DNA from 4 places in the Vibrio sp. genome. Region 1 is predicted to be linked to each of the others. Evidence: predicted binding sites of a transcription regulator. Region 1 holds the regulator's gene; each other region holds the start of a gene.

Evidence for each region. Region 1 encodes PurR, which represses purine synthesis genes. Its sites were predicted from a motif close to TNANGNAAACGTTTNCNTNA; they were not measured.
Region 2: a site for PurR is predicted at 1,911-1,930, ahead of purE (5-(carboxyamino)imidazole ribonucleotide mutase). Genes of this name have one in related genera too.
Region 3: a site for PurR is predicted at 4,411-4,430, ahead of ihfA (integration host factor subunit alpha). Genes of this name have one in related genera too.
Region 4: a site for PurR is predicted at 6,153-6,172, ahead of AC4MRV_RS10580 (formate--tetrahydrofolate ligase). Genes of this name have one in related genera too.

The regions. Positions count from the first base shown of each region.
Region 1 is NZ_CFHWOM010000062.1:8,487-16,494, reverse strand. It holds gene mukE (chromosome partition protein MukE) at 1-231, opposite strand, end outside; gene mukF (chromosome partition protein MukF) at 212-1,549, opposite strand; gene cmoM (tRNA uridine 5-oxyacetic acid(34) methyltransferase CmoM) at 1,552-2,343, opposite strand; gene elyC (envelope biogenesis factor ElyC) at 2,457-3,260, shown strand; gene torR (two-component system response regulator TorR) at 3,309-4,022, opposite strand; gene torD (molecular chaperone TorD) at 4,259-4,906, shown strand; gene purR (HTH-type transcriptional repressor PurR) at 5,121-6,128, shown strand; cyclic di-GMP riboswitch class I at 6,271-6,356, shown strand; gene AC4MRV_RS19140 (TfoX/Sxy family DNA transformation protein) at 6,558-7,151, shown strand; gene AC4MRV_RS19135 (TVP38/TMEM64 family protein) at 7,314-8,008, shown strand, end outside; gene AC4MRV_RS19130 (putative signal transducing protein) at 8,006-8,008, shown strand, end outside.
Region 2 is NZ_CFHWOM010000044.1:1,740-9,747, forward strand. It holds gene aroE (shikimate dehydrogenase) at 1-238, opposite strand, end outside; gene hemF (oxygen-dependent coproporphyrinogen oxidase) at 315-1,232, opposite strand; gene tsaC (L-threonylcarbamoyladenylate synthase type 1 TsaC) at 1,251-1,808, opposite strand; gene purE (5-(carboxyamino)imidazole ribonucleotide mutase) at 2,001-2,486, shown strand; gene AC4MRV_RS17055 (5-(carboxyamino)imidazole ribonucleotide synthase) at 2,491-3,624, shown strand; gene AC4MRV_RS17060 (DNA topoisomerase family protein) at 3,670-4,260, opposite strand; gene AC4MRV_RS17065 (DUF494 family protein) at 4,273-4,752, opposite strand; gene dprA (DNA-processing protein DprA) at 4,749-5,870, opposite strand; gene AC4MRV_RS17075 (LysM peptidoglycan-binding domain-containing protein) at 5,870-6,889, opposite strand; gene def (peptide deformylase) at 7,055-7,573, shown strand; gene fmt (methionyl-tRNA formyltransferase) at 7,599-8,008, shown strand, end outside.
Region 3 is NZ_CFHWOM010000003.1:204,818-212,825, forward strand. It holds gene AC4MRV_RS04490 (response regulator) at 1-702, opposite strand, end outside; gene AC4MRV_RS04495 (acyl-homoserine-lactone synthase) at 695-1,894, opposite strand; gene AC4MRV_RS04500 (diguanylate cyclase domain-containing protein) at 2,090-4,207, shown strand; gene ihfA (integration host factor subunit alpha) at 4,549-4,845, shown strand; gene AC4MRV_RS04510 (HI1450 family dsDNA-mimic protein) at 4,948-5,268, opposite strand; gene yeiP (elongation factor P-like protein YeiP) at 5,271-5,837, opposite strand; gene AC4MRV_RS04520 (nucleotidyltransferase domain-containing protein) at 5,967-6,734, shown strand; gene AC4MRV_RS04525 (PTS sugar transporter subunit IIC/EAL domain-containing protein) at 6,924-8,008, shown strand, end outside.
Region 4 is NZ_CFHWOM010000014.1:58,459-66,466, reverse strand. It holds gene AC4MRV_RS10600 (ATP-binding protein) at 1-1,360, opposite strand, end outside; gene AC4MRV_RS10595 (ABC transporter substrate-binding protein) at 1,357-2,580, opposite strand; gene AC4MRV_RS10590 (MFS transporter) at 2,944-4,323, shown strand; gene pyk (pyruvate kinase) at 4,495-5,949, shown strand; gene AC4MRV_RS10580 (formate--tetrahydrofolate ligase) at 6,201-7,949, shown strand.

The DNA.
Region 1 (8,008 bases):
TGGACGAAGGTAGAAGAAACCTTCTGGCGCCTTCACCAATTCGGTGTTGTAGCGCTGGTAGAAGGAAGAAAGCTCAAGTTCGAAGTCCGACAACAACGCGTGATTGTCTAGATCTTCACTTGAGATATGACGCCCTGCTCGAAGCATGCTATCTAGCGCTGGGAACAGAGGGTTTGAAAGTGCTTTTACCAGATTTTCTGGCATGTATTCATTAGTATCGGTCGATGACATTTGCTTGTACCTTTGCCCCAAAATCGTTAATCGCTTGCCAATCTGGCTGTATAGCTTGGTAGTCTGACTCTGAATAGCCAAGACGCACAGCTTGATCAATAACAATTCTGGCTAAATCGAAATGATGAGTGCGAGGGTGTTGTGCGAGGTAATCTCGTAATACAACACCAAGATCAATCGGTGAACCCTGATCTTTATGTGCTTTAAGCATGTCACCGATTCGCTCTGATAACTCATCATTGACCTGTTGAAACTCTTCGTATTCCACTTCTAGCGGAACTTGACCTGTTACCTCGTCATCGCGTAGTACTAGGGCTTCATCTCGAAGGTCAGAAAGCCTTTCCGCATCTGCATAAGTCAGATACCAAGGCGAATCAAAATAGTCTTTAACGGATTGGCGTAGGCGCGAGCTAAATGCACGGTTCTTATCCATATCAATCGCGGTACGGATGAACTTGTGCACGTGTCTGTCGTAACCAATCCAAAGGTCGATCGCTTGCTGACCCCAGCTTGTGATTCGGTCCAGTTTCATCTGCAGACCAAACAAAGCTTCTTCGATAAACTCAAGTTCAGGATCTCCATAGACGATCTCTTGGATGTCTAGGATCTGAGTTTGCAGTTCATCACTGGCAGCTTGCAGCGTATCTTGAAGTTCACGCAACGTGCTGGATGTTTCTGACAGAAGCGCTTCACAGTTGTTGATCGCCTCACGCCAGTCTTTGTTTAGCAGATCAGCAATCTGTTGTTTCACTGACTGTTGTTGCTCATCCATCACACGTTGGTTGAGGTCTATTTGATCGAAGATCTCGCCTACAGAATATTTCAAAATCCCGTAAACGTTTTTCTTCCAGTGACCCGGTGTACCACCTTTTTGCGCCGCTTCAATTGCTTTCGCCATTTCATCAGCAACCATAGAGAGCTGAATAGAAAGGCGCAATTTCGAGAACTCGCGATGACGCACGTAGTAGTCGGTAATTCCTATCGCTAATGGCGACAAGCGGTAAATACTCGCCCCGTCAGTGATCTCACTAACAAAGCGGCTCATAAGACGCTGTTTCACCATCTCGTTGATGGCATTGTTCGCACGGAAAGCCGAAGCTTCACCAGTATCTTCAAAAAGTCGAGTGACGATAGTAAACGCATCATGCAGCTCACCTTCACCCAATTCTTCATCAAACCTTTCGTTGCTTAACACCGCTAATGCGATCAAAAACGCCAACCGTTCCGTCGTCAGGTTCAATGAGAAATCGTGCTGCTTTACCCAGCCGACCAATTCATCGATTGGTTGCTCTGCAGCATTGAGAGTCATCTCACTCATTATTATTCCTGTTTCTGTTTCTTTTTGGCCCATACATGTATGTAGCGACCTAATGAGAGGTAAGGCTCTTGTCGACAAAGTTGTTTTTCGAGAGCCAATACATCTTCATACTGATAATCCCCTGTATATTCCATATTCCCTATGTAATCACTAAAACAGCGAATCCCAGATTTACCGCGAATTTCAAACCCAGCGTCTTCTATCCATTGGTAAACGTCTTCTGGCTTTAAACCTTTCTGCGGCTGTAATTTAAATCTTTTGCGATGAGGCATTCCCTCAAGAACGTGGGGAATATTGCCACATACGACATTTTTATAAACCAGCCCGTGATGGTTGTAGAACATGATGGACGCAGCGCCATCTGGTTTAACCTGCTCTAACACCGTCTCAAGCGCAGATTTAGGATCGACCAACCATTCCATTACAGCGTGGAATATCACCATATCAACTTGGTGTTCTAAGTGTTCCCCTATCTCTTGGACTGGAGAATGAATCAAGCGATACTGCTCAAGCAAGCCATTTTTTTCAATATCCTGCTTTGCCAGTTGCAGCATTTCCGAAGATAGATCACATAACTCAACGTGGTGTCCGAGTTTGGCAAGCTTTTGCGACATTTGTGCTAAGCCACCACCTGCATCCAGTACATTTAGCTCTCTGTTAGTTCCGTCAATAGCGGATAATAAATGCTCCAAGTCTTCCCAAACAATGACTTGGCGGATCTCTCCCTTATCGGAGCCGTAAATATTTTTTGCAAATTTGTGGGCAATATCGTCGAAATTACGGTCTTCAGTCACAGCAGCTTAAGGTATTATGTCTAATCGTGCTGCTATTCTGTCACAAGAAAAGCAGGAATAAAGAGGGTTTCTCTTAAAAAATAATCAACTGATGTTTTTTCGGACTATTTAGTATGTTTGAGCTGAAAAAAGTGGTCTCTTCTCTTCTGATGCCTTTACCGGCAATGCTTATCATCGGCCTACTTGGCTTGATGCTGATCATGTTCACCCGAAATCAAAAGACTGGCTGTTTTATCGTCCTTTTCTCATTTATTGGCATATTCCTGATCGCGTTTCAGCCTGTTTCTTCTCGATTACTCATGCCACTTGAACGCCAGTACTCTGCGTTTTTCCCCGTAGATGAATCTATTGACTATGTCATGGTGCTAGGCAGTGGCCATGTCGTTGATGACAAAATCCCGCCGACTTCAGAGTTAAGCCGGACTGGGTTAATGCGCTTAGCAGAGGGTATTCGTATTATGCGCATCTACCCGGGTTCTAAACTTATTTTGTCCGGTTACTCTGGTGGCTCTGAAACGAGTAATGCACGAATGATGGCTAAAGTCGCACTCGCTTTGGGCGTCTCTAAGTCAGATATTGTTCTACTAGAAACAGCAAAAGATACATGGGAAGAAGCGAGACAAGCTGCTGCATTTGTCAAACACAAAAAGTTGGTGGTGGTGACATCAGCAAGTCACATGAAGCGAGCTCTGAATGAATTTCACTCTGCAGGCTTAAAACCTTATCCTGCTCCAACTAATTACCTAGCACATGAGAACGTTACTCAAGCTTGGGCTAAGTTCACACCAAAAGCGGTTTACCTAGAGCAAACCGAGCGTTATTGGCATGAAACACTCGGGCGAATGTGGCAAACCCTTAGAGATTGGGCTTCTGACTATGAAGAAAAATCTTTAGAAGCTTCTAACAGCCAACTATAGATATAAAAAAACCGAGGCATGCCTCGGTTTTTTTATATCTGACGAATATCAATCCCCAGCAAACATGTAGCCTTCACCATGAACCGTCACGAAAATCTGTGGGTTCTTTGGATCAAACTCCATTTTCGCACGCATACGGCGAATAAGAACGTCGATAGTGCGGTCATTTGGTGCATCGACTCTGTGGCTTATCATGTTAAGAATACGCTCACGGCTCAGTACCTGGTTCGGGTATGAAGATAGAGCAACTAGCAGTTCGTATTCTGCCTTAGTCAATTTTACAGGCTCGCCGGCACGGCTTAGTGCTCGACGTTGAACATCAAACGTCCATTCACCAAAACGTACTGTGTTGCTGTCTTGCTTATCCGTTTCTCCAACACCTGCTGAATTGCGAGCTGCAGAAATACGCCATAACAAGTTTTTGACGCGCACTAAAAGTTCACGAAGCTCAAAAGGCTTAGTTACATAATCATCTGCACCCATTTCAAGGCCGACGATTTTATCAATGCTATCCGTGCGTCCTGTTACCAGGATAATCCCAATGTCTGATTGACTGCGAAGCTCGCGTGTTAACATCAATCCATCTTCTCCAGGCAGATTGATATCTAACATCACTAGATCTATCGCATTGTTCTGTAGTGAATCACGCATCTGCTCGCCGCTTTCTGCTTCACTTACGTGGTAACCTTCATTTTGAAAGTAACCAACTAGCTTGCTACGAGTTACTGCGTCATCTTCTACAACTAATACGTGATAGCTCATTTACACCACTTATTTTACATTGGTCATCGTTTTAACCAGTATTCTATTCATAATCAGTAACATTTCTAGTATTTGTTACTTTAAAACCAAGAAAGATGATTTTTTATTGATTCAAGACAAACCTAGGCTATCGGTTAACTTTTTTCCACATTTACATTTATTTCGTCACAACCAGTGTTACCGCTGTTCATTTTTATTGGGTAAACTATCCGCAGTTATTTTAGGAGTTAAACCTAATGCAAGAAATTAAAGCATTTAATGAAAAACGCGCCGAGATCTACTGGTGGCTCTCTAGCCTGATGGCAAAAGAACTGACTCAGGAAGCTTTAGATCAGTATCACTCTGCAGAAATTCGCTCATTTCTGACTGGTTTGGGTGAGAACGAAGCACTAAAACCTGCCGTTTCTGACGTCATTGACGCTTTGAACCGCCTAATGGACCGAGAGGATGCTCAGCTAGAGCTATCAGCAGATTTTTGTGATTTGTTCCTTAAATCGGATAGAGACTCAGCTTTGCCTTACGCTTCAATGTACATCGGTAAGTCAGGTCTCTTGAATGATGAACCGGCGAGAGAAATTGAAGCGCTGCTCCAACAATATGGAGTGCAGGTAGATGAGAACCTTAATGAGCCCGCAGACCATATTGCCATCGAGCTTGATTTTTTAGGTAACCTAATCATCCGCTCTAACGAGTTGGAGCAAGAAAGTGCAATGGAAGAAGCGTTGGCCGCACAAGATGCATTTATCTGCGATCACCTACTAAGTTGGACACCACAATTTGCTGCGAAATGTAAAAACATTGACGAATTTGGTTTCTATTCTGCTATCGCGAACTTGATGGTCGCATTCTTAGAGCTCGACTCGAGCTACTTAAAAGGTGAATAAACCTTACTTTTTGTGACCCTAAGCGGTAACAAAAGCCTTTTTATTTGCGCTTCTCCAGTTTGCGGTCTAGAATCGTGACCGCAAACGATAAAAATGAATTTAATAAATACAAACCGCTAATTAACAGCGGTTTTTGTGTTTCTGATACTTTCTGCCAGATTATCCTAAACTTAGGAATATTGTTCCGTGGCAGTCATCGACAGGACAGAACCTTATGGCCACTATAAAAGACGTAGCGCGCTTAGCCGGCGTGTCAACGACAACGGTATCTCACGTAATTAATAAAACACGTTTTGTTGCAGAAGCGACCCAAGAAAAGGTCATGGAAGCAGTACAGGAACTGAATTACGCACCAAGTGCTGTTGCTCGTAGCTTGAAATGTAACAGCACTCGTACCATCGGTATGTTAGTTACTCAATCAACCAACCTTTTCTTTTCTGAAGTTATCGATGGTGTAGAGAGCTACTGTTACCGTCAAGGTTATACTTTGATCCTATGTAATACCGGTGGTATTTACGAGAAGCAACGTGATTACATCCGCATGTTAGCTGAAAAGCGTGTAGATGGTATCTTGGTTATGTGTTCTGACTTAACTGAAGAGTTAAGTGAAATGCTTGATCGCCACAAAGATATTCCAAAAGTGGTTATGGATTGGGGCCCAGAGAGCTCCCAAGCAGACAAGATCATCGATAACTCCGAAGAAGGTGGCTACCTAGCAACGAAATACCTTATTGAACGCGGGCATAGTGACATCGCTTGTTTAAGTGGTCACTTCGAAAAAGCAGCGTGCCAAGAACGTATCGCGGGATACCGACGCGCAATGCAAGAGGCCGAACTCAATGTCAACGAAGACTGGATCCTCGAAGGTAACTTTGAATGTGATACAGCCGTACTAGCTGCTGACAAGATCGTCGCAATGGACAAGCGCCCTACTGCAGTATTCTGTTTCAATGACACTATGGCTCTTGGTTTGATGAGCCGCCTACAGCAGAAAGGTATCCAAATTCCTGAAGACATGTCGATCATTGGCTATGACAATATTGAGTTAGCGGAATACTTCTCTCCACCACTAACAACAGTTCACCAGCCAAAACGTCGTGTTGGTAAAAATGCGTTTGAAATTCTGCTAGAGCGCATAAAGGACAAAGAACACGAAAAACGCGTTTTTGAAATGCACCCAGAAATTGTTGAGCGTTGTACGGTTCGCAACCTTAACAAGTAATAACGATATGCGTTTGGCAATATGATTATTGATTAGCCAAACGCATAACCCCCATCAATTTACTGAACCAAGATCACATTTAGTCACTCCAAGTGTGATACTTACCTCAAATATTATTTATTCTTAAATAGTTCGATTAATGCCACGAACAGGGCAAACCATTCCGAAAGGATGGGACGCAAAGCCACCGGCCTTAAGTCATTAGTACAAGGCAGCGGGGTTGCCGATGGCAAATATGCAAAACTAGTACAATAAGATTTCTCGTAATCTAGACGCGTCTTAACACGTAACAGCACTAGACATGGAATTCGTCGATATTTTACGAAGTGTTTTCTTGTATGACACCTTACTGACAAAATTTCTGCATTATTTTGCTACTCTCTCGGACCTGAATTGGTGGCGTATACATATACACCGAGAAATTACAGCATGGATAAACCAATACTAAAAGACTCAATGAGACTGTTTGAGCAACTTGGTCAAATTAAGTCTCGTTCAATGTTTGGCGGCTTCGGCATTTTCGCAGATGAAACGATGTTTGCCTTGGTGGTAAATGACAGACTGCACGTGCGCGCTGATGAACAGCTTACACAGCAGTTTAAAACCCTTGCGCTGGAACCATACGTTTATAAAAAACGCGGTTTCCCCGTCGTAACCAAATATTTTGCATTAACTGATGATCTTTCTTCTGACACCGAACGAACATTAGCGCTTGCTAAACAAGCTTTAAAAGCGGCAAAAGAAGAGAAAAAGATACAATCAAAAGCTAAGCCTAACCGCTTGAAAGATTTACCTAACTTGCGATTAGCAACGGAAAGAATGCTGAAAAAGGCAGGGATTGACGACGTTGAATCCTTGGAAGAAGCGGGCGCAGTCAATGCTTATAAGGCTATTCAGTCTTCTCATTCAGCAGAAGTCAGTGTTGAGTTACTTTGGGCGCTAGAAGGTGCAATAAAAGGTACGCACTGGTCAGTAATACCTCAAACTCGTCGACAAGAGTTACTTAGCAAACTCTCCAACTGATTGATAAAAAGCCAGCATAATGCTGGCTTTTTTACTTTTGATGGAAATTTTCTGCTTCATGACTCGTTCTTATTCCCTATATCAATGATTCCCTATACTTACTTAAGTATGTAACTATAGGGCACAAGTTACCTTGAGCGCAGATTGTATAAGGACGCTGTTATGAACAAAAAATTGATCATTGGCATAGTACTGGTCACTCTTATCGTGTTTTTAGCGATGAACTTTGGCCAATATTTAACACTTGAGAATGCCAAAGCACAGCAACTAGCGCTAGCTGACTACATTAATGAGAATTTTATCTTTGCTGCACTGACTTACTTCGTCGCTTATATCGCGATTACAGCCTTTTCTATCCCTGGGGCTGCGGTTGTGACTTTACTCGGTGCCGCCTTGTTTGGCTTTTGGACGAGCTTGCTGCTTGTTTCTTTTGCCAGCACTATTGGTGCTACTCTTGCTTTCCTTAGTAGTCGCTTCTTGCTACGAGACTGGGTACAAGACAAATTCGGGGATAAGTTAAATGCGATCAATCAAGGTGTGGAGCGTGACGGTGCATTTTATCTCTTTTCTCTAAGGCTAATCCCTGTCTTCCCATTTTTCCTAATTAACTTGCTAATGGGACTGACACCAATCTCTGTCGCTCGTTTCTATGTGGTGAGTCAATTGGGTATGTTACCTGGTACTGCTGTATACCTTAATGCGGGTACTCAGCTCGCTCAGATTGAGAGCTTATCGGGTATTGTCTCTCCATCAGTGTTAGCTTCTTTTGCTCTGCTGGGCCTATTCCCTGTCATAGCCAAATGGGTAATGGCTAAGATAAAGTCTTCTCCTGCAGCACAAAATGGCTCTACATCATG
Region 2 (8,008 bases), on a different contig from region 1:
TCAGTCGAGTAGCAAAGCGATAAGCGTCTTCCTTAAATGGAACCGTGACATTACAGCCTTTACCACCTTGAGCAAAAAACTCAGACACCGCTTGTTGAAACGCGTCCTTATTTGGGCTTTCTGCAGTATAGGTCAATGACTGATTGGTTTGACGAGCAAATAGAGTATGAATAAAAGGCGATTTACTTTGAGAGATGGGATTACCAAAAACGGCATAGCGATCTATTTGCTGAGTCATTTCCTTTACCTGCAGAACTAAAAAAGGGCCAATGCGAAACATTGACCCTATCACTATCTATATATTGAAGAAAGTCTTACCACTCTCTTGGTTTGAGGTAATGATCGTATAGTTCAGCTTCTGCAGAACCCGGCTCAACTTGGTAAGCATATTCCCAGCGCGCTAACGGTGGCATCGACATCAAGATAGATTCTGTGCGCCCACCGCTCTGAAGGCCAAATAGAGTGCCACGGTCAAACACTAGGTTAAATTCAACGTAACGACCTCGGCGATATAGTTGGAACTGACGTTCACGTTCACTGTATTCAGTCTCTTTACGGCGCTCTACTATCGGCAAGTAGGCATCTGTATAACCTTGACCAACCGCTTTGATGTACTCAAAGCACTTATCAAACTCCCAATGGTTAAGATCATCAAAGAACAGACCACCAACACCTCTGGTTTCATCACGGTGTGGCAGGTAAAAGTATTTATCACACCAAGCTTTATGCTCTGGGTAGACTTCACTGCCAAATGGCGCACACACTTCTTTCGCAGTGTTATGCCAATATTGCGCGTCTTCTTCAAAAGGATAAAACGGTGTTAGGTCAAAGCCCCCACCAAACCACCAAATTGGCTCTTCGCCCTCTTTTTCGGCAATAAAGAAACGAACGTTAGCGTGAGAAGTTGGTACATATGGGTTATTAGGATGCATAACCAATGACACCCCCATCGCTTCAAAGCGTCGACCAGCTAACTCAGGTCGGTGAGCCGTTGCAGAAGCAGGCATTTCTTTTCCTTGCACATGAGAAAAATTCACTCCGCCTTGCTCAAACACTGCGCCTTCTTTCATCACGCGAGTTCGACCACCACCACCTAGCTTCTCACCAGGTTCCCGATGCCATGCATCTTCAACAAATTCTGCCTGACCGTCTGCTGCTTCTAATTTCTGACAGATCGAGTCTTGCAGTTCCATTAAGAATTGCTTTACCGCTTGTTTATCAATTGCCGACATCTTTCTTCCTTTGCAAGGTTAGCCTTGTCTTAATACTTGTGACGTTTTCGCATCACGAATCTCACTTGGCTTTTCTCTTCCACCCGTTTCACCTTCCAAAACAGCCACCAACTTATCGCCTAGCTGCTGATAGACTTGTTCTGTGGTCATACATGGCGGTTCACCCGTTAGATTCGCGCTGGTAGAGGTTAACGGCTTTCCAAACGCATTACACATCTTTTGTACCAAAGGATGATCCGTTACACGCACTGCAATTGAATCGAATTGGCCAGATACCCAATTAGACACTCTATCGCTACAAGGCATTATCCAAGTGACTGGACCTGGCCAAGTTTGATGGACTTGCTCAAGCTGCTGCGAAGTCAATTGTGACTCATCAATGTAGGGCAGCAGCTGCTCATAGCTTGCAGCGATCAGAATCAACCCTTTTTCGACAGGGCGCTGCTTCAGTTCTAATAATTTTTGAATAGCTTCTGGGTTATCCGGATCACACCCGACACCAAATACACCCTCGGTAGGGTAGGCGATCACTTCACCATCATTTAAAGCGTTGAGCGCTAGATTAAAGTTATCCACGAATACTTCCTGTTCAATCTTTGTTTTTGATAAGTGTACAAACAATCACAACCAGTGACTAAAGCTATTTATTTATAAATTGTATCAATCTGATTTTAACACCAGCGCAAACGTTTGCTTAAGAGTAAAATCCCCGTATAATGCGCACAAATTGAATGCTCACCTATTACGCGCAGCTTTAAGGAGTTCGAGATGAAAGTCGGTATCATCATGGGTTCAAAATCAGATTGGCCAACAATGAAACTAGCAGCAGAAATGCTAGACAGATTCGGAGTTGAGTACGAAAAAAAAGTAGTCTCTGCTCACCGTACCCCTCAACTTCTCGCTGACTACGCCACTAGCGCCAAAGAGCGCGGTCTAAAGGTTATCATTGCTGGCGCTGGCGGTGCTGCTCACCTACCAGGCATGGCAGCAGCCTTTACGTCTTTGCCTGTACTTGGTGTGCCCGTTCAATCACGAGCATTAAGCGGTCTAGATTCTCTCTACTCTATTGTTCAAATGCCAAAAGGGATCGCTGTAGGTACATTAGCCATCGGCGAAGCAGGCGCAGCAAACGCAGGTATACTAGCGGCACAAATCCTTGGTACGCATGACGAAGAAGTGATGGCTAAAGTTGAAGCGTTCCGCAGTGAACAGACTGAGACTGTATTAGCTAACCCAAATCCAGCAGAGGACTAATACCATGCATGTGTTAGTGCTAGGTGCCGGTCAACTGGCTCGTATGATGTCATTGGCAGGCGCGCCTCTTAACATAGAGATCTCTGCGTACGATGTGGGGAGCAAAAATATCGTTCATCCGCTAACGCAAATGGTGACTGGCCATGGTTTAGAGGATGCGATTGCGCAAGCTGACGTCATCACCGCTGAGTTTGAACATATCCCGCATGACATTCTTGCGGTGTGTGAGCAAAGTGGGAAATTCTTGCCATCAACACAGGCCATTAAAGCCGGTGGCGACCGCCGCATCGAGAAGCAGTTACTCGATGATGCTGGCGTACGTAATGCCAAATACTACGTCATCAACTCCCGTGAGGACTTTGATACTGCTATCCAACACGTAGGTATTCCTATGGTGCTTAAAAGCGCTTTGGGCGGATACGATGGAAAGGGCCAGTGGCGCCTAAGAGATGCAGATCAAGCAGATGCCATCTGGGCTGAAATGGCGGAATGCATTGCCGCGACAGAAACCCAAGCGATTGTCGCTGAAGAGTTTGTCCCGTTTAATCGTGAAGTCTCTCTGGTTGGTGCCCGTGGCAAAGATGGCAACGTGGCGGTTTACCCTCTAGCGGAGAACGTTCATACCAATGGTGTCCTGACACTGTCTACCGCTATTGCAGACACAGATCTGCAAGAACAAGCGAAGAACATGTTCACTGCGGTTGCCAACAGCCTCGACTACGTGGGCGTGTTAGCCCTCGAGTTCTTTGATGTAGATGGCACTTTGCTGGTTAATGAAATCGCACCACGCGTTCATAACTCTGGTCACTGGACTCAACAAGGCGCGGAAACATGTCAGTTTGAGAACCACCTGCGCGCCGTTTGTGGCATGCCACTTGGTTCAACCAAACTGATCCGATCCACATCGATGATCAACATTTTGGGTGAAGATACGTTACCAGAAGCGGTGATCGCGATGGATGGCTGCCATGTGCATTGGTACGGAAAAGAGAAGCGCGAAGGCCGTAAAATGGGTCACATTAATGTGTGTGGAGATTACAATGGCGAACTACAACGTAAATTATGTGCACTCGCCAGTGTCCTAGACAAGAAGGCTTTTCCAGCCGTACATGATTTCGCTGAGAACTTCACAGAGTAATCTTGATAACCAGTAAACAAAAACGGCGCTCTAGGCGCCGTTTTGCTATTTGCTTTCTTGGGTGTGATGACATTTACGATTAGCACACTGTAATCGGTTCCCACTGGCCAGCTTTTTCTCAATCAGTAATGGAAATCCACACTTCTCGCACTGCCCAGCGACTGGGGACTGGTTCACCGCAAACTTGCATTTAGGGTAGTTATCACAGGCATAGAATAACTTACCAAAACGTGTTTTACGCTCAACTAGATGGCCTTTATGACATTCCGGACAATTTAAATCCGGTGACTCGGGCTCTTCTTCAGGCTGATCCAAAGACTCAATATGATGGCACTGCGGATAGTGGCTACAACCAATAAACATACCGTAACGCCCTTGGCGAAGGACCAACTCGTTGCCACATTCTGGGCAAGGTACACCAAGCTCTTTGATGATATGCCCATCATTTTGATGTAATGGTTTAATGTAATCGCAGGTTGGATACAGGGTACAGCCAAGAAATGGGCCATGCTTGCCATGGCGAAGCTGAAGCTCGCCATCGCGCTGCTCGGATTGGCATTTCGGGCACGCTTGATGCTCTAATGCGTGTTCATGAGCTGAAAACAGCTGCTGATCTATTTTACTGCTTTTGGTCACTTGGAAAGCTCGTTAATGTAGAACACCTTGTTCTTTGGTGTATAACAGCTCTTCCATAAGCGTATAAGCGTTTTCATTGCCTGGTACATTGAACAGCACCATCAATACAATCCACTTGAGATCATCCAGCTCAAACTCATCCGTCTCGAGGCCCATAATGCGGTCAATCACCATTTCACGCGTTTCCGTTGTCAACACGTTCACTTGTTCAAGGAAAGTAATGAAACCGCGGCACTCTAAGCTCAAACGCTCACACTCTTTGGCGGTGTAAATACGTGTCGAGGTCGATGTACTGCACACAGAAATTGCTGAGTGGGCCTCGCTTTGCTGCAGAGCGGCTAACTCTTCCAGCCAGACAAGGGCTTTATAGATGTCATTTTGATGAAAGCCTGCACGAAGCAACTCTTCTTCAAGCTCATCTTGATTGACTTGTAACTCTGCATCGCTATGGATGTAAGTCTCGAACAGATACATTAGGATATCCATCATCATAGCTCGCCCCTCCCCTTTCGAATATAGCCACCGGAAACTGCAACAACATGCCCTGAGAGCTCAAGCTCTAAGAGCTGCATCATGACTTCTTGAACAGGTATATTGGTCCTGCTTGCAAGAATATCAACTGGTGTAGCCCTACTTCCTACGTTAGCTAACAGCTGAGGAAATGGCAATTCTTCTTTGCTATCTTCTATCGGAAAAATTTCCTGCTGTATCACTTCTCTACTTTTATCAGACCAACGAATCAGCGTATCTATTTCAGCCAAAATGTCCTCAACATTCTGAACCAAGCATGCCCCCTGCTTTATCAACAAGTTACAGCCTCGACCTTGTGGGTGATGAATGGAGTTGGGAATAGCAAACACGTCTCTCCCTTGCTCTGCCGCATAACGAGCAGTGATTAAAGACCCACTCTTTTCAGCAGCCTCAATCACAAGTACCCCCAAAGATAACCCGCTAATAATTCTATTTCGGCGAGGAAAATGATCCGCCTTTGGCTTGGCTAGAGGATGGAACTCAGACACCAATGAGCCACTTTGGCAGATTCTTTCGGCAAGTTGACGATGACGAGCAGGATAGACTGTCGCTAACCCACTTCCTAACACAGCAATGGTTTGCCCACCACCTTGTAGCGCTCCATCATGAGCATACCCGTCAACACCTAAGGCTAACCCACTAGTGATCACTAAATCATGACCAACTAACGATTGAGAGAAGCGACGAGCACAGTTCAGCCCATCAAGGCTAGCGTTGCGACTACCAACAATAGCAAGCTGAGGTTGAGATAAAGAAGAAACGTCACCTTCAACAAACAATACCGCGGGTGCAGAGCCAGATTGCTTAAGTAATGGGGGGTAGTTGGCGTCTTGTGAAGTGAGGATCGTACGCTGTTTAGAGCCTTGTAGCCACTCTAAACAATTCTCGACCTCTTTTTCAGAGTGATGTTTAAGATACTCAATTTGCCTATCACTAAAACCGACTGATTTAAGCTCAGCGCAACTAAACTGAGCCAGGCTTTCCGGGCTCTCTATCGACGTCAGTTTAGCAAAAGTTTTGGGGCCCACTCGTGGCGTAAAATAAAGCGCCAGCCAAGCGGCTAAGGCATCTTGGTTCATTATTCAAAAGTGTCTAGCGGTGAGCGTAACAACGTTTGCTGGCTTATGGGTTGAGTGCTTTGTGTCACTAAGGCCAGACTGAAGTGTTCATAAGGTCGAATAACCATTAAATGACCAATCAGCGTATCAGGTAAATGCTTATCACCGTCAACAAAAGCCCCCTGAGCATAGAGCTCAAACATCGAACCTTGCCGCAACTGATCGATACTCCCTCGATCAATAACAATCACCTGATTTTGGCCAACATAGTGACTCCCCTCTAACGCCCCTAATACATTCGCCACACTTTGCGCAGGAGAAGCCGCAGGGTAAAAGGTCGTAGATAAAGACTCTGTGATGCCCTCAATAACGGGCAGTACGATGTCATTGGCGAGAATTTCTTGGTTCTGCTCAACAACCTTTAGACCACTGTAACTCTCATCATCAGAGAACCAAGTTGCTTTAGCCACTTGCTTAAGAGCCGTTATCTTATGTTCATCACGTTGATACTCGTTGAGAGGTCGGTAAATCAACCAATCGGAATGAACATTCGATTTGCTGATGTAAATGACTTTATTTTCGGTGAGATACTGCGCTCCATCGCTAGAGCCAAGTACTCTAGCACTCGACACAAGATCTTGGTCGCTGAGCAATCGGTCAGATTCGAGATAAGGTAGCACTAAAGCTTCATTGATAGTCGGCAGTGCTTGTTTATCCAAGACTCGAACTTTAGGGCTGAGTTTCACCATCGGCTTCAGACTCAACATCGGCCGCCCATTTCGCCAAATAAGACTGAGCTTATCACCAGGATAGATAAGGTGGGGGTTCTCAATATCGGGATTCACTTGCCACAAACGCGGCCATAGCCACGGACTGTCTAAATACAGCGCCGATATATCCCATAGGGTGTCACCTTTCACTACAATATAAGTAGTTGGCGCACCTTCTTTAACAGTAAGCACATCCTCTTGTGCCACTGTGAATTGCGCAAAACCGAAAGTTAGTAATACAGATAGCGAAATCCCCAACCGAAATGGCATAACAGTTCATCCCTGAGTAGTTAATAATTGAAGATGTTAGTATCGCGAGAACAGCCTAGAAACGCGTCAAAAACGCAATGATGCTGTCATTTGGTCTGCAAAATGTCTAGAATTGAGCCAACGAGGTTTATCCTGATTCGGCACAGTTCAACATTTCGAGTGTATATGTCTGTATTACAAGTATTAACATTCCCAGATGATCGCCTTCGCACCGTCGCTAAACCGGTCGAAGCTGTGACACCTGAGATTCAAAAGTTCGTTGATGACATGATTGAAACCATGTACGACGAAGAAGGTATTGGCTTGGCAGCAACCCAAGTTGATTTCCACCAACGTATTGTTGTTATCGATATTTCTGAAACTCGTGATGAGCCAATGGTTCTGATCAACCCAGAAATCATCGAAAAACGCGGTGAAGATGGTATCGAAGAAGGCTGTCTATCTGTTCCTGGTGCAAGAGCACTAGTGCCACGTGCGGCAGAAGTAACAGTAAAAGCGCTTAACCGTGATGGCGAAGAGTACACCTTTGAAGCTGACGACCTATTAGCGATCTGTGTACAGCACGAGCTTGACCACCTAGAAGGCAAACTGTTTGTAGACTACCTTTCGCCTTTAAAACGTAAGCGTATTCAAGACAAGCTAGCTAAGATCAAGCGCTTCAACGAAAAGAACGCTAAAGCTTAACCGCTATTAATAGAAGGAAGGTACCTTGAGCAAACCTTTGAAGATTGTTTTTGCTGGTACTCCGGATTTCGCCGCCCGTCACTTGGCGGCGTTGTTGTCTTCGGAGCATGAAGTTATCGCTGTTTACACACAGCCAGATCGCCCAGCAGGTCGCGGTAAAAAGCTTACTGCTAGCCCAGTGAAGAACATAGCCCTAGAGCACAACATTCCGGTTTATCAACCTGAAAACTTTAAGTCTGATGAAGCCAAGCAAGAGCTTGCAGATCTCAACGCTGACATCATGGTTGTGGTGGCTTATGGTCTACTGCTTCCTCAAGCGGTACTTGATACACCAAAGCTAGGTTGTATCAACGTTCATGGTTCGATCTTACCTCGCTGGCGTGGCGCAGCTCCGATTCAACGCTCAATTTGGGCGGGAGATAAAGAGACAGGCGT
Region 3 (8,008 bases), on a different contig from region 1:
CATTTCACTTACTGACAGAGCTGGGGGAAGCCAGGTAAGTGAGAAGTCTTGGAAAAAGTAAGTAAATCCAAGTTGGATGACAGCTGTTGAGCACATGAAAATGGTCATGCCTAAAATCATGTAGTTGACGCGAGTCCGACGTATGCGACTTTCGTTACCGCGAATAGAGAAAAGGTTAATGAAAGTAAGTACAACTAGGATCGCTAAGCCTAAAAAGAATGGCTTTGTGTATTCACCAAAATCAAGTACGAATTGGCTTGGCGCTATGATGGTAGCCCCACGCACGGTCATTCCCGGAATCAGGTTCCATAGCAAGCAGACAACGAACGTTGAAATAGCCAGCATGCGTTGGATTAGCAGAGGTTTTGTTTTCGTATAATAGCACTTGAGTTTGACGGTAAACTGATAGGCTGAAGCGAAGGCGAATAATGCCGAAACATTGGCAATAATTGCCATTATCACCGCCGTTTTCTCACCTAATTCAACTAAGTACCCAGTATGGAAGTAGGCATTACTCAAGATCCAGACGAACAGACCCCATGTATATGTTATATAGTAGCCGTATGACTTAACGCTTTTGGTGCCAAAACGTTTGTTCAATGAGTAACAAAAGAATCCAGCCCAAACAAACACTAAAAGTGCTGTAAGTAGCAGCACAATCGCCTTCGGGTAAAGGATATGTGAGGCAATGGAACTAAGCATGGTTAAGCTCATTTTGACGTGTCTTTTTAATCTGTGAAAAGGTTTGTTGTTTATAGTTTTTGTAGTCAGTGGATGTTAGCGCATCGTGGAGCTTAGGAACAACCCAAACACCTTTATACGTTGGATTCGACGAACCTGCTAAAGTGCAATATCCAAATTGGCAATAAGATCCCAATGATAATGATTCATAGTATTTAATCATTAGTGGTTGCTCGACAACGACGAATGCAAGCGATATCTCAAACTCAAAGAGATGCTTCATTAGGCGCTTCTGAGCTAAGAACAAGTAGAACATTTTTTGCGAGTGGGTCCCGCTCACGGTTAGTCGTATAACTTCACAGCATTTATCTGCGTTAGAAAGATGTCGCCATAGATATTTATCAAATTGGCCTGGTTCGCAATTCGTTAGGCTGATAGATGGCGATAGTAATCCTAATTCGGTTAAATAAGAGAGATGCTGAGAGTTGGTCATTGTTTTCCAATTGTTATTTTGGAAAAACGCAGAAAAATATAGCCAATCTTCCGACGTATCTGCATAACTAACTCTTGCACTTGAAACGATGAATGGGTGTTCTACTTCTGGACTACTAAATGTAAGAAGAAAATGTGCGCCTGATTTAGAGAGGTTGATATGCTGCAATATCTCATACCACTCTTGTTCAAGGACGAGGGTTGAGAGGTTTATGAGTGCAATGGCATCTTGAATAGACATGGCTTGAGAAGAGTGCAGAGTCCGGTATTTCCTCTCAACATCTTTGATATCTAGAATAAAATCATCTTGGTAGCTCGATTCACTAACTGGCAGCGTTATTTGTGCTTGGTAATATGAACCATCTGCACCTTGTTCTGGATAGTTCAAATGGATTTGCCAAATTTGAAAGTGAGCCCATGCTTCGGCCCAATGTGAGAACAGATCCAAAACACGTAACTCAATCTGATACCACTCCAGAGGCCAGTCACAACTTCGTTTTCTACAGCTAGATTTATAAAGGGCAGAGGAGAGTACGCTTGAAATGGCGTCTAGGCGCATAGTTGGCCTATCCGCATAGATCTTTTCTAGGCGGTCAGAAAGGCAACGACTAAAAAACTCGTTTGCTCCTTGACCGAATTGTTTATCTATCTCTTTAAAAAGCGCAACACGGCGCTGAGCTTCATCAACAAGAATGAAATCTGCGTACTCGGTTCTAGCCATCACGTTAGTTATTTATGTTTATTATTTGCAGTTATTATCATTTTGCCATCAACAATACGCAAACAATTTTATAGCAAATAAACACATCTATCATTAACTTAGTGTCAAAGTTGTACATTAGTAGACTTTCAAAGTTTCTATCTATTGGTATTTCATTCTGTATAATGGCGAGTCCGTTTCTGATGGTGGCCACTTATGAACGAATTGATCCAATATACTAATGCCAATAAACAGGCTTTCCGAGTAATCACAGCGCTCCAAGGAGATCGCAGCATCTCTGAAATTTATGAGGCTAAGCATAAGCTCGAAAAGATTGGCGAAGAAAGCAAAGAAAAGTTGAGTCACGTTTATATTGAGTATCTTGACGCAATTCTTAGCTATAGGGAGGATCGTTTCCAGCAGGCTTTGGGGCAGTTCGAGCAGCTTCTTGAAGCGATTAAACAACCCGATGAGTGGGCATTGTACCCGCACATATGCGTCTACATAGGAACAATACAGGCTCAACGCGGCCAATACTTGATCTCTCAACACTTCTTTACTCAAGCAGAAGCAACATTTGACGCTGCGGAGCCAAGAACATTAACTTTCCTCAACGTTAATTTATCTGGAATCTCGCTACAGTTGAAAGAGTGGAGAAAAGCTCTTGAATACAGCGTAAAAGCGTTGGAGCAATCTAATGCCCAAGATTACGATAGTGCCTACTCGATGGCTTTACTAAACGCTTCACTTGCTTCTACGATGCTGGGAAGTTTGGACGATGCGGAAAATTATTTACAGCAATGTGAGTGCTATTGTGATCAGCGGAACTTGCGTCATGCAAAAGCGTATTACGCTTTGTACCTCGCGGTGTGGTATCAGTACAAACAAGATGTTGTATCTGCTCAGCAGTCTTATAAAGATGCCTTTGCCTCATTAAAGGGGCTAACTGATCCGTTACTCCATGTGGAGTTCTTTCATTTCTACGGACAGTTTTTATACCAAATTGGCCAGTATCCTCAAGCATTAGAATTCCTGTCTCAGGTTTTCAGTAGCAAAGCGTTGTCGGAAAACCCTAGAGAAAAACTATCGTTATATCGTATTGCGGTAAAGTGTTACCAGAAGGTGGGAGATCTCGATAACGAAGTAAAGTATCTGCGGCGCATTACGTCGCTTCAAGATGACGTCATCGAAATGCGTAGGGCGCAAGAGTTAGAGCATTTACGGCGAGTCTCTAAGGTTCATGAAGAGTCGTTGGCAAGTCAGCAATCGTTGCTTATTCAAGATAGGCTATCGGTGTTAAATGAACTCGGGCAGATGCTAAACAACGGAGATGTCGAGCATCAAAAACTCGCAAGCATCTTTGACTCCCTAGAGGACTTACTGCCCATTTCTGCATTCTCTCTCGCTTACTACGATGCTGAGAGCAATGAGCTTAATTATCAGTATGTACTTGAAAATGGCTACTTTCATTCGCCTTATAAGGTGAAATGTGACGCCGTCTCGCACATTGGTGTTTATAGTGCGATACACAAAAAAACGGTTCGACTAAATACCAGCTCGCCTCAGGAAATTTCACTGTATTTAGAATCAGCGAGGGTGCCGGATGATGTGAGGTGCGGCTCCATTGGTGAAGAATGGCAAGGGGCTTCAGTGATCTTTGTTCCAGTGATCTATCAATCTCAGCTGTTAGCTGTCATGGGAGTCCAGTCAAATCAGTGCCACGAGTATTCAATTACCCATGAAAAAGTCGTCGAGCAACTCGCTAGTTACGTTGCGGTTGCTATCAGCCACCACAATCAGAAGAAAGAACTGGCGAGCCACAACCAGTTTTTGGAACAGATTTATCATACCGATCACTTAACAGGCTTAAAGAATCGTTACGGTTTTTTCTCTTGGATAGCTGACCGCGTCAATGCCGCTAAAGCGCCAAATGGGGTCATACTAGTGTCTATGGATGGATTAAAACGCTTTAATCGTCGGTTTAGTAGAGAGCAAGGGGATGACTCGCTAGTCGAAACTGCTAGCTTAATCCAGCAACATATTTCGTCAGAGCTCTTAGTGTTTCGGTATCAGTCTGACGTGTTTTTAGTAAGTGGGCAGTTTGAGTCAAATCAATACCTAGAAACGCTCGCTGTCACTCTGCAGTCGATGATTAAGGAGTATTTTAATATTACTTACGCTGATAGTAATACGTTATCAAGTACAGTGGGTGTATGTCAGTTAGATGAACAAATGTGTCGAAATGGGTACGAGTCGAGAGTCTCAGAGCTAGAGAGTGCTCTCTACCGAGTAAAAGCGCAAAGCAGTGATGGCGTGTTTGTGCTTAATAGTTAATCATATGATGCTAACCTCATGATTTAATGAATAAAGAAAAATAGCCTGGTTGAGAAAAAGGTTAATTTGGAGTTTTATATCAATAAATCTATCAATTTAGGCTAATGTTTTGATTGGGAAGGCTTTATTTGTCATATTTCACTATGAAATAGTGGCCTAAGTGAGCGTATTTACTACGGTTTTTTGTTCAAATAATGAACATTTAAGAAAAAAGTTGGCGAAAATCATAAGCTTGGCATACACTTTCCAAAGTAAGGCCGATATGTTGTTGATTGGCTTGACGAAAGTTTTGGTGTCACCTTTGGGTGGCAAGGTTTGAACACAGCTTTGAGGAAAGTTTTATGGCGCTCACAAAGGCCGATTTGGCTGAGAACCTGTTTGAGAAGCATGGATTCAGTAAACGGGATGCCAAGGAAACGGTTGAGGCGTTTTTCGAAGAGATTCGTAAAGCACTAGAAGGCGGAGAACAGGTTAAATTGTCTGGCTTCGGTAATTTCGATCTTCGAGATAAAAATGAACGTCCAGGTCGAAACCCTAAAACAGGGGAAGACATTCCTATCAGTGCTAGACGCGTAGTTACCTTCCGTCCAGGTCAAAAACTGAAAGCCCGTGTAGAAAATATTTCAGTTGATGATTAATGCTTAGCACTACTTACTAGGCTTTAATTTAGCTGCTAAGCACAGCGTGTTTGAGCAGTAGAAAAACACCCAAGCAGTGCTTGGGTGTTTTTATATCTACCGTTAGTCCCTTTTCCACAAAATGTGGCAGAACTTGTGATCTGGGTCGCGACTAACAAGAAGGCGGGCGTAAACTTCATCGAGAACATCATTCTCTTCATTGACTAGTCCAACTCGAACTTCTGCGTAGACTTCTTTATCTACTTCGAAGCCAACGTGGCCAGCCCAATCGTCACTCGTTTCTACTAATTCAGCAGCACCACGTTCTTCAAATTGCGCAGTGAAAATAATGACATCAGCAGCTTCTAAGTTGTCAGGAGCCATCTCTAAGAAGATGTCGTACGCAGTATCGATGGCATCATCGTAAGAGATCAATTCAGCCATAATTATGCGCGGCTCATATACTTGCGTTCTGCCGTATTAACAATAATACGGTCACCAGTCGCGATGTATTCAGGAACTTGTACCGTTAGACCTGTAGGCAAGCGTGCAGGCTTAGTACGCGCTGATGCCGAGGCACCTTTAATTGAAGGATCAGTTTCTTCAATAGTAAGCTCAACCGTTGCTGGCAGCTCAATACCAACCGCGTTACCGTTTACTAGGATAATGTGCAGGCCTTGAATGTCTTCAGTGATGAAAAGCAGCTCATCTTCGATTTCATCTTTTTTGAAAGTGAACTGAGTGTAATCTTCATTATCCATAAAGATATACTCATCGCCATCTACGTAAGAGAACGCAGCTGCGCGCTTGAACATATCAACAGTTTCAACAACGTCGTCAGACTTAAAGCGCTCATCAACGCGTGCGCCAGTGTTTAGATCAGTACAACGTAGCTTGTAGATTTTAGCTCCGCCACGACCACCAGGAGTTGTTACTTCGATATCTTTGATTAATAGTGTTTTGCCATTTGATTCAATAGCAAAGCCTTTTTTAAGCTCACTTGCCTTAGGCATGAACGTTTTCCTTTGTATGGTGTTGAATCACTGCATTATATACCTAGCCAGTTACAGAAGGAATATCTTGATTCATAACTCGCTGTAGGCGAACATTAGTAGATTACTTGGAAGCAATTAACGAATTAAATGTATCTCTCGACGATTGACCCTCAAACGCCATTTCAAACACCCTACCAACCTGCGATTAAAGACCTAGTCGGCTTTGTTACTGGTGGGCTGGGGGAGAATCTGCACAGCATTTACCTTTACGGAAGTGTGGCGAGGCGAACTGCCAAGCCGGGCCAGTCAAATCTTGATGTGATTATCGTGACTCACAAGTCGTTTGCTGAGACGAAAACGGCACTGCTGAATTCCATCAAGTGGCGTTTTCAGAAAAGTTATCCATTTATATCGGAGGTAAGCTTTAAGTCTGCGTTGGTGAGCGAAGTGGTAAGTCTTGAAAGCATCTTTTCATGGGGCTTTCAGCTGCGTCATTGCGCGGTGTGTATCCACGGTGAAAACCTTGCAGAGTGTTTTGGCGATTACGAGCCTAGCTGGGAAATTGCCAAGCATTGGAATATGGATGTGGAAGACTGGGTAGCCGTTTATCGCAACCGAATCGCTCGTGCGGACAAAGAAGCAGACTTAATTAAATCTCAGAAAATCATCGCTAAGAAACTCCTTCGAGCCAGCTATTCTCTGATAATGTACCGCGACAAAAAGTGGTATGACGATCCGATAGAGTGCGGGCAACAGTTCCTTCGCTACTTTCCTGAGAAACAGGTAGAGATCGAACGTTTGGGGATCTTACTGTCGGGCCGGTTGATTGCGAAACGATCAGTGATTGGAATCTTGGATGGATTTGGTGATTGGTTAGCCAACCAGTATAAGAAAACTGAGTTCAGAATCGGTTAAGTGTAAGTTTTGCCTTATTTTTGATATATCTGTAACTAATTGTGCTAGCTTTAATAGAGGAGAAAGTTTCCTCTAGAGAGGTACATTTCAGTGCAGGAACACTCAAATAACTATCAAGTCAATATAGGTTCCGTAACTAGCACATTTCGCCGTTATTTCTTTCCTTCATTACAAGCTATTCGAGAGGGTATGCTATGGCTCATACCCTGCCTAATGATCTCGTCGTTTGCGCTTTTCTTTGCCAGTATTGGTGAGTTTATTGCAGGTCACCGTTATCCGTGGATAGATCTGCTTTATCAGCTGCATGATGCTATCGCTGAGTTTTTTCCTTATCTGATGACATCCACAATCTCTTATGTGTTAGCAATGCAATGGAAGCTACCCCGTCCTCCTATCGCTCTTTTGATGATTACCTACTTGGTTACCGTAAGCTATTTTCTGCCTGCTGATAACACGGTTCTCACCTTTCATATCATCATAGCGATAACTACGCCGTTATACGCGGTCCCGTTGTTAGCGTATTTGATGAAGATTGATGCGCTAAAGCTGACTAAGACAGACTCGGCGGGGCAAATTGTTAAGGAGTCATTGAACTTAGTATTGCCTGCCGTCCTAATATCTTTTTTGGTGTTGGCTGTTAATTACGGTGTGGTGATGACGCTTGTAAATGTCGAGTTTGTTTCGCTCTTGTCTGTTGACTACGCCAATGACCCTACATTATTTGGAGTGACGTTTGCAGCACTCAATTCAACGCTTTGGTTTATGGGCGTGCATGGCTATTACGCGTTGTTGCCATTGGTTGAGCTTCTTCAGGAAGCGAGTAATCTCAACTATTCGACAATGCTAGCTGGAGGGGCCGCTCAATATCACATGAACTTGTCATTCATGGGCTCTTTCGTTTTTATCGGTGGTAGCGGCGCGACTTTCTCATTAGTGGTTGCACTTTTGTTGTTTGCTAAACAGCGTAACTTTAAGTTGATTGCGTTAGCGAGTATCCCTATTGGGATTCTAAACATTAATGAAATCTTGCTCTTTGGCTTACCCATTATCTTTAATCCGCGATTGTTTTTGCCGTTTTTTATTGTTCCAATCACTAATGTATTGGTTAGCATGGTGGCGGTTTCTTTTGGTTTGGTGGATTCACCGTCGGTTTCTGTTCCGTTCAATAGCCCGATTTTTCTGAATGCTTGGATGGCAACAGATGGGGATATTAACGCCATTATTCTTCAATTGATAAACATCGTCATTGGTGTACTGATTTATCTACCTGCGGT
Region 4 (8,008 bases), on a different contig from region 1:
GTACTCGTTGACTGTTATTTTCGAAAGAGTCCCAAATCAGCTTCCTTTCCACATCACCTTGCACTGCGAGCAATCGTCGTGCGCTGAGGTTTGCGGACTCTACATACCCCGCTAAATCGCAAGTCAACAAGCTCGCTGACGTATTGTTAATCAAACTCACCGCATTGGTTCGCTGTATCTCTTTAACACTCTCACCATATTCAATCAGTTTTTCACTTAGACGACCGATCTCGTCCGCACCGTCAACTCGGATAGGATGGCTAAGGTCGCCCTTAGTTATCGCATCGATACTTGAACTCAATGCTGTTAAACGCGCCACAATGCGACGATTGATAAAGTAGTAGGTGAGAAACAGAGACATCAGGATCGACACACTAAAGCAGACGATTAATACATGGTTTCCATATGAGACCAAGCTGGCGGTTTGAGCTTTGACATCAACAAAGCTCTCATCCGCCACTTTGACGACCATACCAATCTGCTGATGGATATCGTCCAGCTGTCGGTCAATGTTTACTTTTAGGACATCTATGCGCTGATTGACCGCAACATAGTCCAGTAGTTGGTGATAAAACCCACCTTCAGGTGAAAGCAATGTGGTTAATTCTTGAAGGAGCTGTTGGTAAGCGATAGATGAAGGCAGGACGAGAACAGGCTCACTACTGTCGACTAGCTCATCCAACTTATATTGAATTACTTTAGCGGCATTATGCACTTGGCCAAGTTGCTGGGCTTGAATCACTTCGCTCGTCATCGCAAACACGTTTGACTCTAAATCAAGTAAATGCTGAATCGCACTAAGTAGATCTAAAGATGTGTTTCTCTCTTCGTCACTTTCATCTCGTTTGATTAACCAATGTAGCTCTTGACGAATCGGCGTTAGCTCAGAACGAATATCTTGGTGAAGCCAGTTAATCTGCTCCTCCAATTTATTCACTCGGCGGCTTTGTTCCACCCTTTGCAGCACAAGTGCACTGTATTGCTTTAAGGTTTCCCCAAGCAGAAGATAACGTTCAGACAATGTGAGCGAGTCATCATTTGATAACACTCCAGAGTCATTGCGATGTAACGCCACGTTTATCGCCTCGAGCTGCTCAGATATCTCAGCTATCTGCTGGTTAAGCTCAACCTTATTATTTAAGCGAGGAAGCAACTGGACACGGTAGCGAATTTCACTGCTTCGGCTTTCTAGCAGGTAGCTTGTATTGTACTTGGGTACACTGTTTTCAAGGAGTTCACTTACTTGACCATCGAGTTGGTTCCAAGTTAACCAAGCTACAGTGCTCACCACCGTGAGTAGTACGGTAGAGCCAGTAAAGGCGAGCACGAGTTTCGCACCAATGGTATTCCACTTATTCATAACGCTAACTCAACTTGAAGCGCTTGTAGCTTGTTCGCTACTGACTCTAAATTTGACTCAATTTTTAATCCTAAACGGTAGCTAAATTCCGCCAACATCGCTTGCTCTAGCCCACTAGCCAATGCTTCGGATTGTGTCTCCTTGTCAATGGTAGCGCCAAGTTGCATTACCTCCTGTTCAGTCACAGGCAAAGTGAATAGCTGACTTTTCAACGCTTGTATTTGTGACGTTTTTACAAGGTCGCCTTGCTGTGCGACCTCTGCCAACGAAAGGCTATGCCATATATCTTGCAGCTCAGGCAAACGCTTGGTAATCGCTTCGTCAAAAATGATATTGACCAGCGTTTCTCTCTTCATTAATTTTTCCAAACTGAGAGAAGGATTATCTTCACTATAAAGTGAGTTGTCCTTGATAGAGTGCTTAGCGAAGTTGGTATTGACCATGCTTTCTTGCACCTCTTGAGATAACAAAAGCTGGATAAAGCGTTCGGTAGCTCTATTGTCACCCGGTTTTTTTAACACACCAATGTAAGTAGGCATAAGAGTAAAATCAGAGTCATAGCCAAAGCCAACATGCTGAAATTGTTGGGGCAAAACCAAAGCATAACTGTCTATGGTCGGGCCGATACCGAACTGACCTTTAGCGACATAATCCGCGACACCAAAGCTACGTGAAGAAATCGTACCTAAATTTGCCCCGACATTGAGAATAATCGCCCAGCCATTCTTCCATCCATGCTTGGCAAGAATGCTCTCAATCATCATCTGCGTGGTTCCCGAACGACTCGGGGTACTCATCGTGATATGACCAAAGTACTCAAATGCGGTTAGATCTATGAACTGGTTAGGCTTCGCTAGGTCATTGGCTTTCAAATAATCGTTATTCCACACCAGCCCTGCACCCGAGTACCCAACACTGACCACTTTATTGCGTTTAGGTAAAACAAATGGAACCAGCCAGTCAGGCATTTCATTGCTGTACGATACCTTGGCTAACTGGTTGCGCTTGTAGAGTTCTTCCATAAGAAAAGGGGATGAGCTAAGAACGACATCAACATCTTGAATATAGCTCTTGTTTAAAAGCTGGATTGCTGATTGCGTTCTGCGGTGGATCAGCTTTATATCCACCTTTGGATTTTGTTGTTTGTATTCAAACATCAACTCTGCAATTGGCTCACTAGAAAATGTAGTCAAAATCACCAGTTGCTCTTGGCTTGCCATTGCATATGAGCTTACACCTAGTAACGCCGCTAAAACAGTGCTCACTAGGCCATTTAGTACCCATATTAATCTCACTTCACAAAATCCCTTATATTTGTGCGCCAATTCAAAAAGTCGCAAATAGCCCATTAAATTCTTGTTTTATCCATTGGGTCATTGCTGACGCATATCGATAACTCTCTATGCATAATTCTATCAATTTCATCTCTATCAGTATGGGTAAAAGTGCCACTTTTAACCCACGCCATTCTTTAATTTGAGTCAGTTTTGTCTCAAAAGCGCCTTTTTGAGGCTAAACCACTCTTTTTGCATGATGCTCCCGACAACTCATTTACCGTCACACATTCACGGAGTGAAACATTTATGTTTAATTTCTTTAAAACACGTCCGGACTTACCTTTGTCCGATGGCTCAAAAGAAGCCATGCAATCCCGCTTTAAGCGCTACCAATGGCAAGTCTTCCTAGGCTTAGTATTTGGTTACGCGGTTTTCTACGTTGTTCGTATGAGTTTAGGTGTCGTTAAAAAGCCTATGCTGGATGCCGGCATCGTTACCATTGAAGAGTTGGGTATTATGGGCTCGGCGTTCTTCTTTACATACGCAATAGGTAAATTCTCGAACGGCTTCCTCTCTGACTACGCCAACATCGGCCGCTTTATGTCGTTTTCACTGCTCTTATCAGGCGCTACCGCCATTGTTATGGGCTTAAACACTGCTGGCTTTTTCTTTGTTCTACTTTGGGGCTTGAATGGTTGGTTCCAATCAGTTGGCTCAGCCCCTTCTTGTGTATCTTTATTCCAGTGGTTCTCACCTAAACAACGTGGCTCTCGTTACTCTGTATGGGGTGGTTCACGTAACATCGGTGAAGGTATTACTTGGATCCTAACTGCGACACTTGTGAGCTACCTAGGCTGGCGCGCAGGGTTCATCGGAGCTGGTATTGCAGCTATCGCAGCAGCACTATGTATGTTCTTCGCTCTTAAAGACCGTCCACAAACATACGGTTTACCAGATGCTGCTACCGCATTTGATGAAGAACCAGAAATCAAAAAGCAGAACGATCCTAAAGAGACTCGTCGCGCACAAATGTTTGTTCTCAAACAACCTGTAGTATGGCTAATTGCCGCAGCGTGTGCAGCCATGTACGTATCTCGTTATGCGATGTCTTCATGGGCTGTTCTCTACCTACAAGAAGCAAAAGGCTACTCTCTTATCGACGCTGGTTTTGCAATGTCTACGTATCCTATCGCGGGTCTAGCAGGTGCAATTCTGTCGGGTATCGTTTCTGACAAACTGTTCAATGCAAACCGTCATATCCCTACTCTACTTTACGGATTGGCGAATATTGCAGGTATGTGTTTGATGTTCTTTGGTCCAGATAACCGCATCATCGATGCCGTAGCGCTTGGGCTAATTGGTTTTGCAATCGGCGGTCTGGTTGTATTCCTAGCGGGTCTAACTGCATGTGACCTAATGCCTAAGAACGCTGTTGGCGCAGTAAAAGGCTTCATTGGCTTGTTCTCTTACATGGCGGCATCGGCTCAAGAAGTTGTATCAGCATCGCTTATCACGATTACTGAAGTAGATGGTGTTAAAAACTATGACTTCTCACAAGCTCAATACTTCTGGCTAGCAGCAGGTGTGGTTTCTCTCCTTCTTGCACTGACTGTTTGGAATGCGAAGAAAGTTGTAGACATCGACGAAGCGCAACAACCAGAGCTAAAAGCAAACCCAGCTAACTAACGACATATTGGGGAGCATGCTCCCCTTTGGCTGGCGGTCAATGTTCGAATGAAGAGACGCGCAAATCAGGCTCATATCGATAGCGCACTCCTTTCCCTGTCAAACGAATGCAGGCCACCAGCCTCCCCCTTTTTAGTTCCTCATTTTAATTATGTTGTTAAAGGTAAGGTTATGAATAAAACAAAAATTGTCGCAACATTAGGCCCTGCTAGTCAAAGTGCTCCTGTTTTAGAAGAAATGATTCAAGCCGGCGTTAATGTGGTTAGGCTCAACTTTTCTCATGGTAATCCTGCAGACCATATTGCTACAGCAGCCAATGTACGAAAAGCCGCTCGTAAGCTCGGTAAACATGTCGGTATTCTTGTTGATTTGCAGGGCCCTAAGATTCGTATTGCGGGCTTTAAAAATGATTCCGTCCACCTAGAGCAAGGCAAGACATTCATTCTAGATAGTGCGCTGGACTCTCAATCTGGCGACGAGCAACGTGTAGGCCTAGACTACCCGCAATTGGTCAAAGACTTGTCTGTGGGTAACGTACTGCTGCTCGATGACGGCCGCATTCAACTTGAGGTCACGCATGTTGATGAATCCGGGGCCTATGCCGAAACAAAAGTTCTCAACAGCGGAAAGTTATCTAACCGCAAAGGCATTAACCTATTAGGTGGTGGTTTATCCGCGCCAGCACTAACAGAAAAAGATAAACAAGATATCCATACAGCCTCCATCATTGAAGCAGATTTTCTCGCGGTTTCGTTTCCACGTAATGCAGACGATCTCAACTACGCCCGCGATATTGCTCGCCAAGCAGGCTGTAATGCACAAATCATTGCCAAAGTTGAGCGTGCTGAGATCGTTGCCGACCAAAATGCAATGGATGAAGTCATCCTTGCGTCTGACATTATTATGGTTGCGCGTGGTGATCTAGGTGTTGAAATTGGTGATGCTCGACTACCGAGTGTGCAAAAAGCCCTTATCAACCGCGCAAAGCACTTTGGTAAACCAGTCATTACCGCGACCCAGATGATGGAGTCCATGATAGAAAATCCATTGCCGACACGCGCTGAAGTTATGGATGTTGCCAACGCAGTTATTGATGGCACCGATGCCGTCATGCTATCGGCAGAATCAGCAACAGGCGCCTACCCTGTTGAAGCGGTTAAAGCGATGGCTCGTATCGCTCATGGGGTAGAACAAGAAACAGAATGCTCTGGCGAATGCTGGGAGAGTGTTCAACAGTTGTGCAGCAATAGCAGTAAAAGCTTTGCTATCTCTTCAGTCTTGTTTGCTGCAAAAGCCCAACAAAACCTGGGCGTCGCCGTTTTTACTGATAGTGGTGAAACGCCACTGCTTATGTCTCGCTGCCACAGTCGAGCTCTGATATGGGCCTTAAGCAGCGATGAGAAACTGTTAGCTCGCTTATCAATTTTACGTGGCGTTGAACCAATATATGCGTCACTGAACGAGGAAAAGATCACCGAGGAAGTATTGGCACGGTTAGAGCAAGCAATCCATGAAAACAACATTCAATCTCTGTTGATTTCTCGTTTTGAGTCCGTTGAAAAAGCAGGAGATATCAATATCAGCCGACTGATTACCATCCAAAACAAAGCGCCGATTGCCGCATAGTTTTTGTGTTTCTCCATAGACGTTAGTCACCCTCCCCCAATCCTTGCTCCACAGGGAAACTTAGGGATTTGGCCTACCCTTGCGGTAGGTCCTTTTTTTCTCCGAAACCGTAAACGACACATTTATTCTTGGTACGATTTCAGTTAAAGTCCCCATCGAACTAGAACTATCGCTTTACAACGTACATTTTAACGTTATCATCCTTTCGCAAACGTTTGCCTTACTATTTGTGTGTCTTTTTAGAGGGTTTTATGCTGTCCGATATCGAGATTTGTCGCAAGACATCACTGCTGCCTATATTAGAGGTTGCCCAACGCGCTGGTCTATTAGAATCAGATTTTCACAGCCAAGGAAAATATAAGGCTAAAGTTACACTAGATAGCCTCAAGCGCCTTTCGCAATGTGATACCGGCAAGTTAGTACTCGTAACTGCAATTACTCCGACACCTCTTGGTGAAGGGAAAACCGTCACGACCATTGGCTTAGCCCAAGGTATCGCGAAGCTTAATCGTTCAGTGACAGCCTGTATTCGCCAGCCCTCAATGGGGCCAGTATTTGGCGTAAAAGGTGGTGCTGCAGGTGGCGGTTATTCTCAAGTTGCCCCAATGGAAGAGCTTAACCTGCATCTGACCGGTGATATTCACGCCGTTACTGCTGCCCATAATCTCGCAGCAGCAGCCATCGACGCGCGGATTTATCACGAGCAGCGAAACGGCTACGAAGATTTTGAATCTCGTAGCGGTTTAAAAGCCTTACGCATAGACGCTCAGCGCGTTGTTTGGAAACGAGTTATGGATCATAACGACCGAGCTTTACGTATGGTGACGGTGGGTAGAAATGAAGCTGGCAAAAGCATTAACGGCTATGAACGTGAGGATGGATTTGACATTTCTGCCGCGTCCGAGCTGATGGCAGTTCTCGCGTTAGCCACCGATTTAAAAGACCTTCGCGCTCGAATTGGTCGTATTGTTGTGGCATACAACCTAGACGGAGAACCTGTTACAACAGAAGATCTGCAAGTTGCTGGTGCCATGGCTGTGAGCATGAAAGAAGCCATTGAGCCTACCTTAATGCAAACACTCGAAGGTGTACCAACACTGATTCATGCCGGCCCATTTGCCAACATTGCGCATGGAAACTCATCAATTATTGCAGACAATATTGCGACCAAACTCGGTGAGTTTACCGTGACTGAAGGTGGCTTTGGCTCTGATATGGGATTTGAGAAAGCGTGTAATATAAAGGCTCAAGTATCAGGCAAAGCGCCGGACTGCGCGGTTATCGTGGCTACGTTAAGAGGCCTCAAAGCCAATTCAGGAGTTTACGATCTTAAACCAGGTCAGCCTATTCCTGACTCTCTATTTGAAGACGACGAGCAAGCGCTTATCGCTGGGTTTGAAAACTTAAAATGGCATATCAATAACGTCAACAAATATGGGGTGCCGGCTGTTGTCGCGATTAACCGCTTCCCTCAAGATAGCCAAGCAGAGTTGGAACAGCTAAAAGCGATGGTCGAAGGCTTGCCTAACGATGTTGAAGTCGCCATCAGCGAAGGTTTTGCTAAAGGTGGTGAGGGTACGTTAGAGTTGGCGCGAAAAGTCATTCACCAAAGTAGCCAAGCACACCAATTTAAGCCTTTGTATCAACTAAACCAAACAACGGAAGAAAAACTGATGGCGGTGGCTGAATCCGGTTATGGCGCAGCAAGCATCAGCCTAAGTGATACTGCAAAACAACAACTTGCCCAGTTCAAAAAACATGGCTTTGACAATTTGGCAGTTTGTCTTGCTAAGACACCACTTTCAATTTCAACCGATGGTTCAGTAAAAGGTGCTCCCTCCCATTTTGATGTCCCTGTACGGGAGTTAAAGCTCTGTGCCGGCGCAGGCTTCATCTATGCACTATGCGGCAACGTGATGACCATGCCGGGCCTACCAGACAAACCCGCCTTCATGAACTTAGATCTTGATGTGGATGGCAACATCATTGGCTTGAGCTAATCCACAACCCAAAAATAAAGGCTTAGGAAAAATCCTAAGCCTTTATTTTTTAAGCTCCA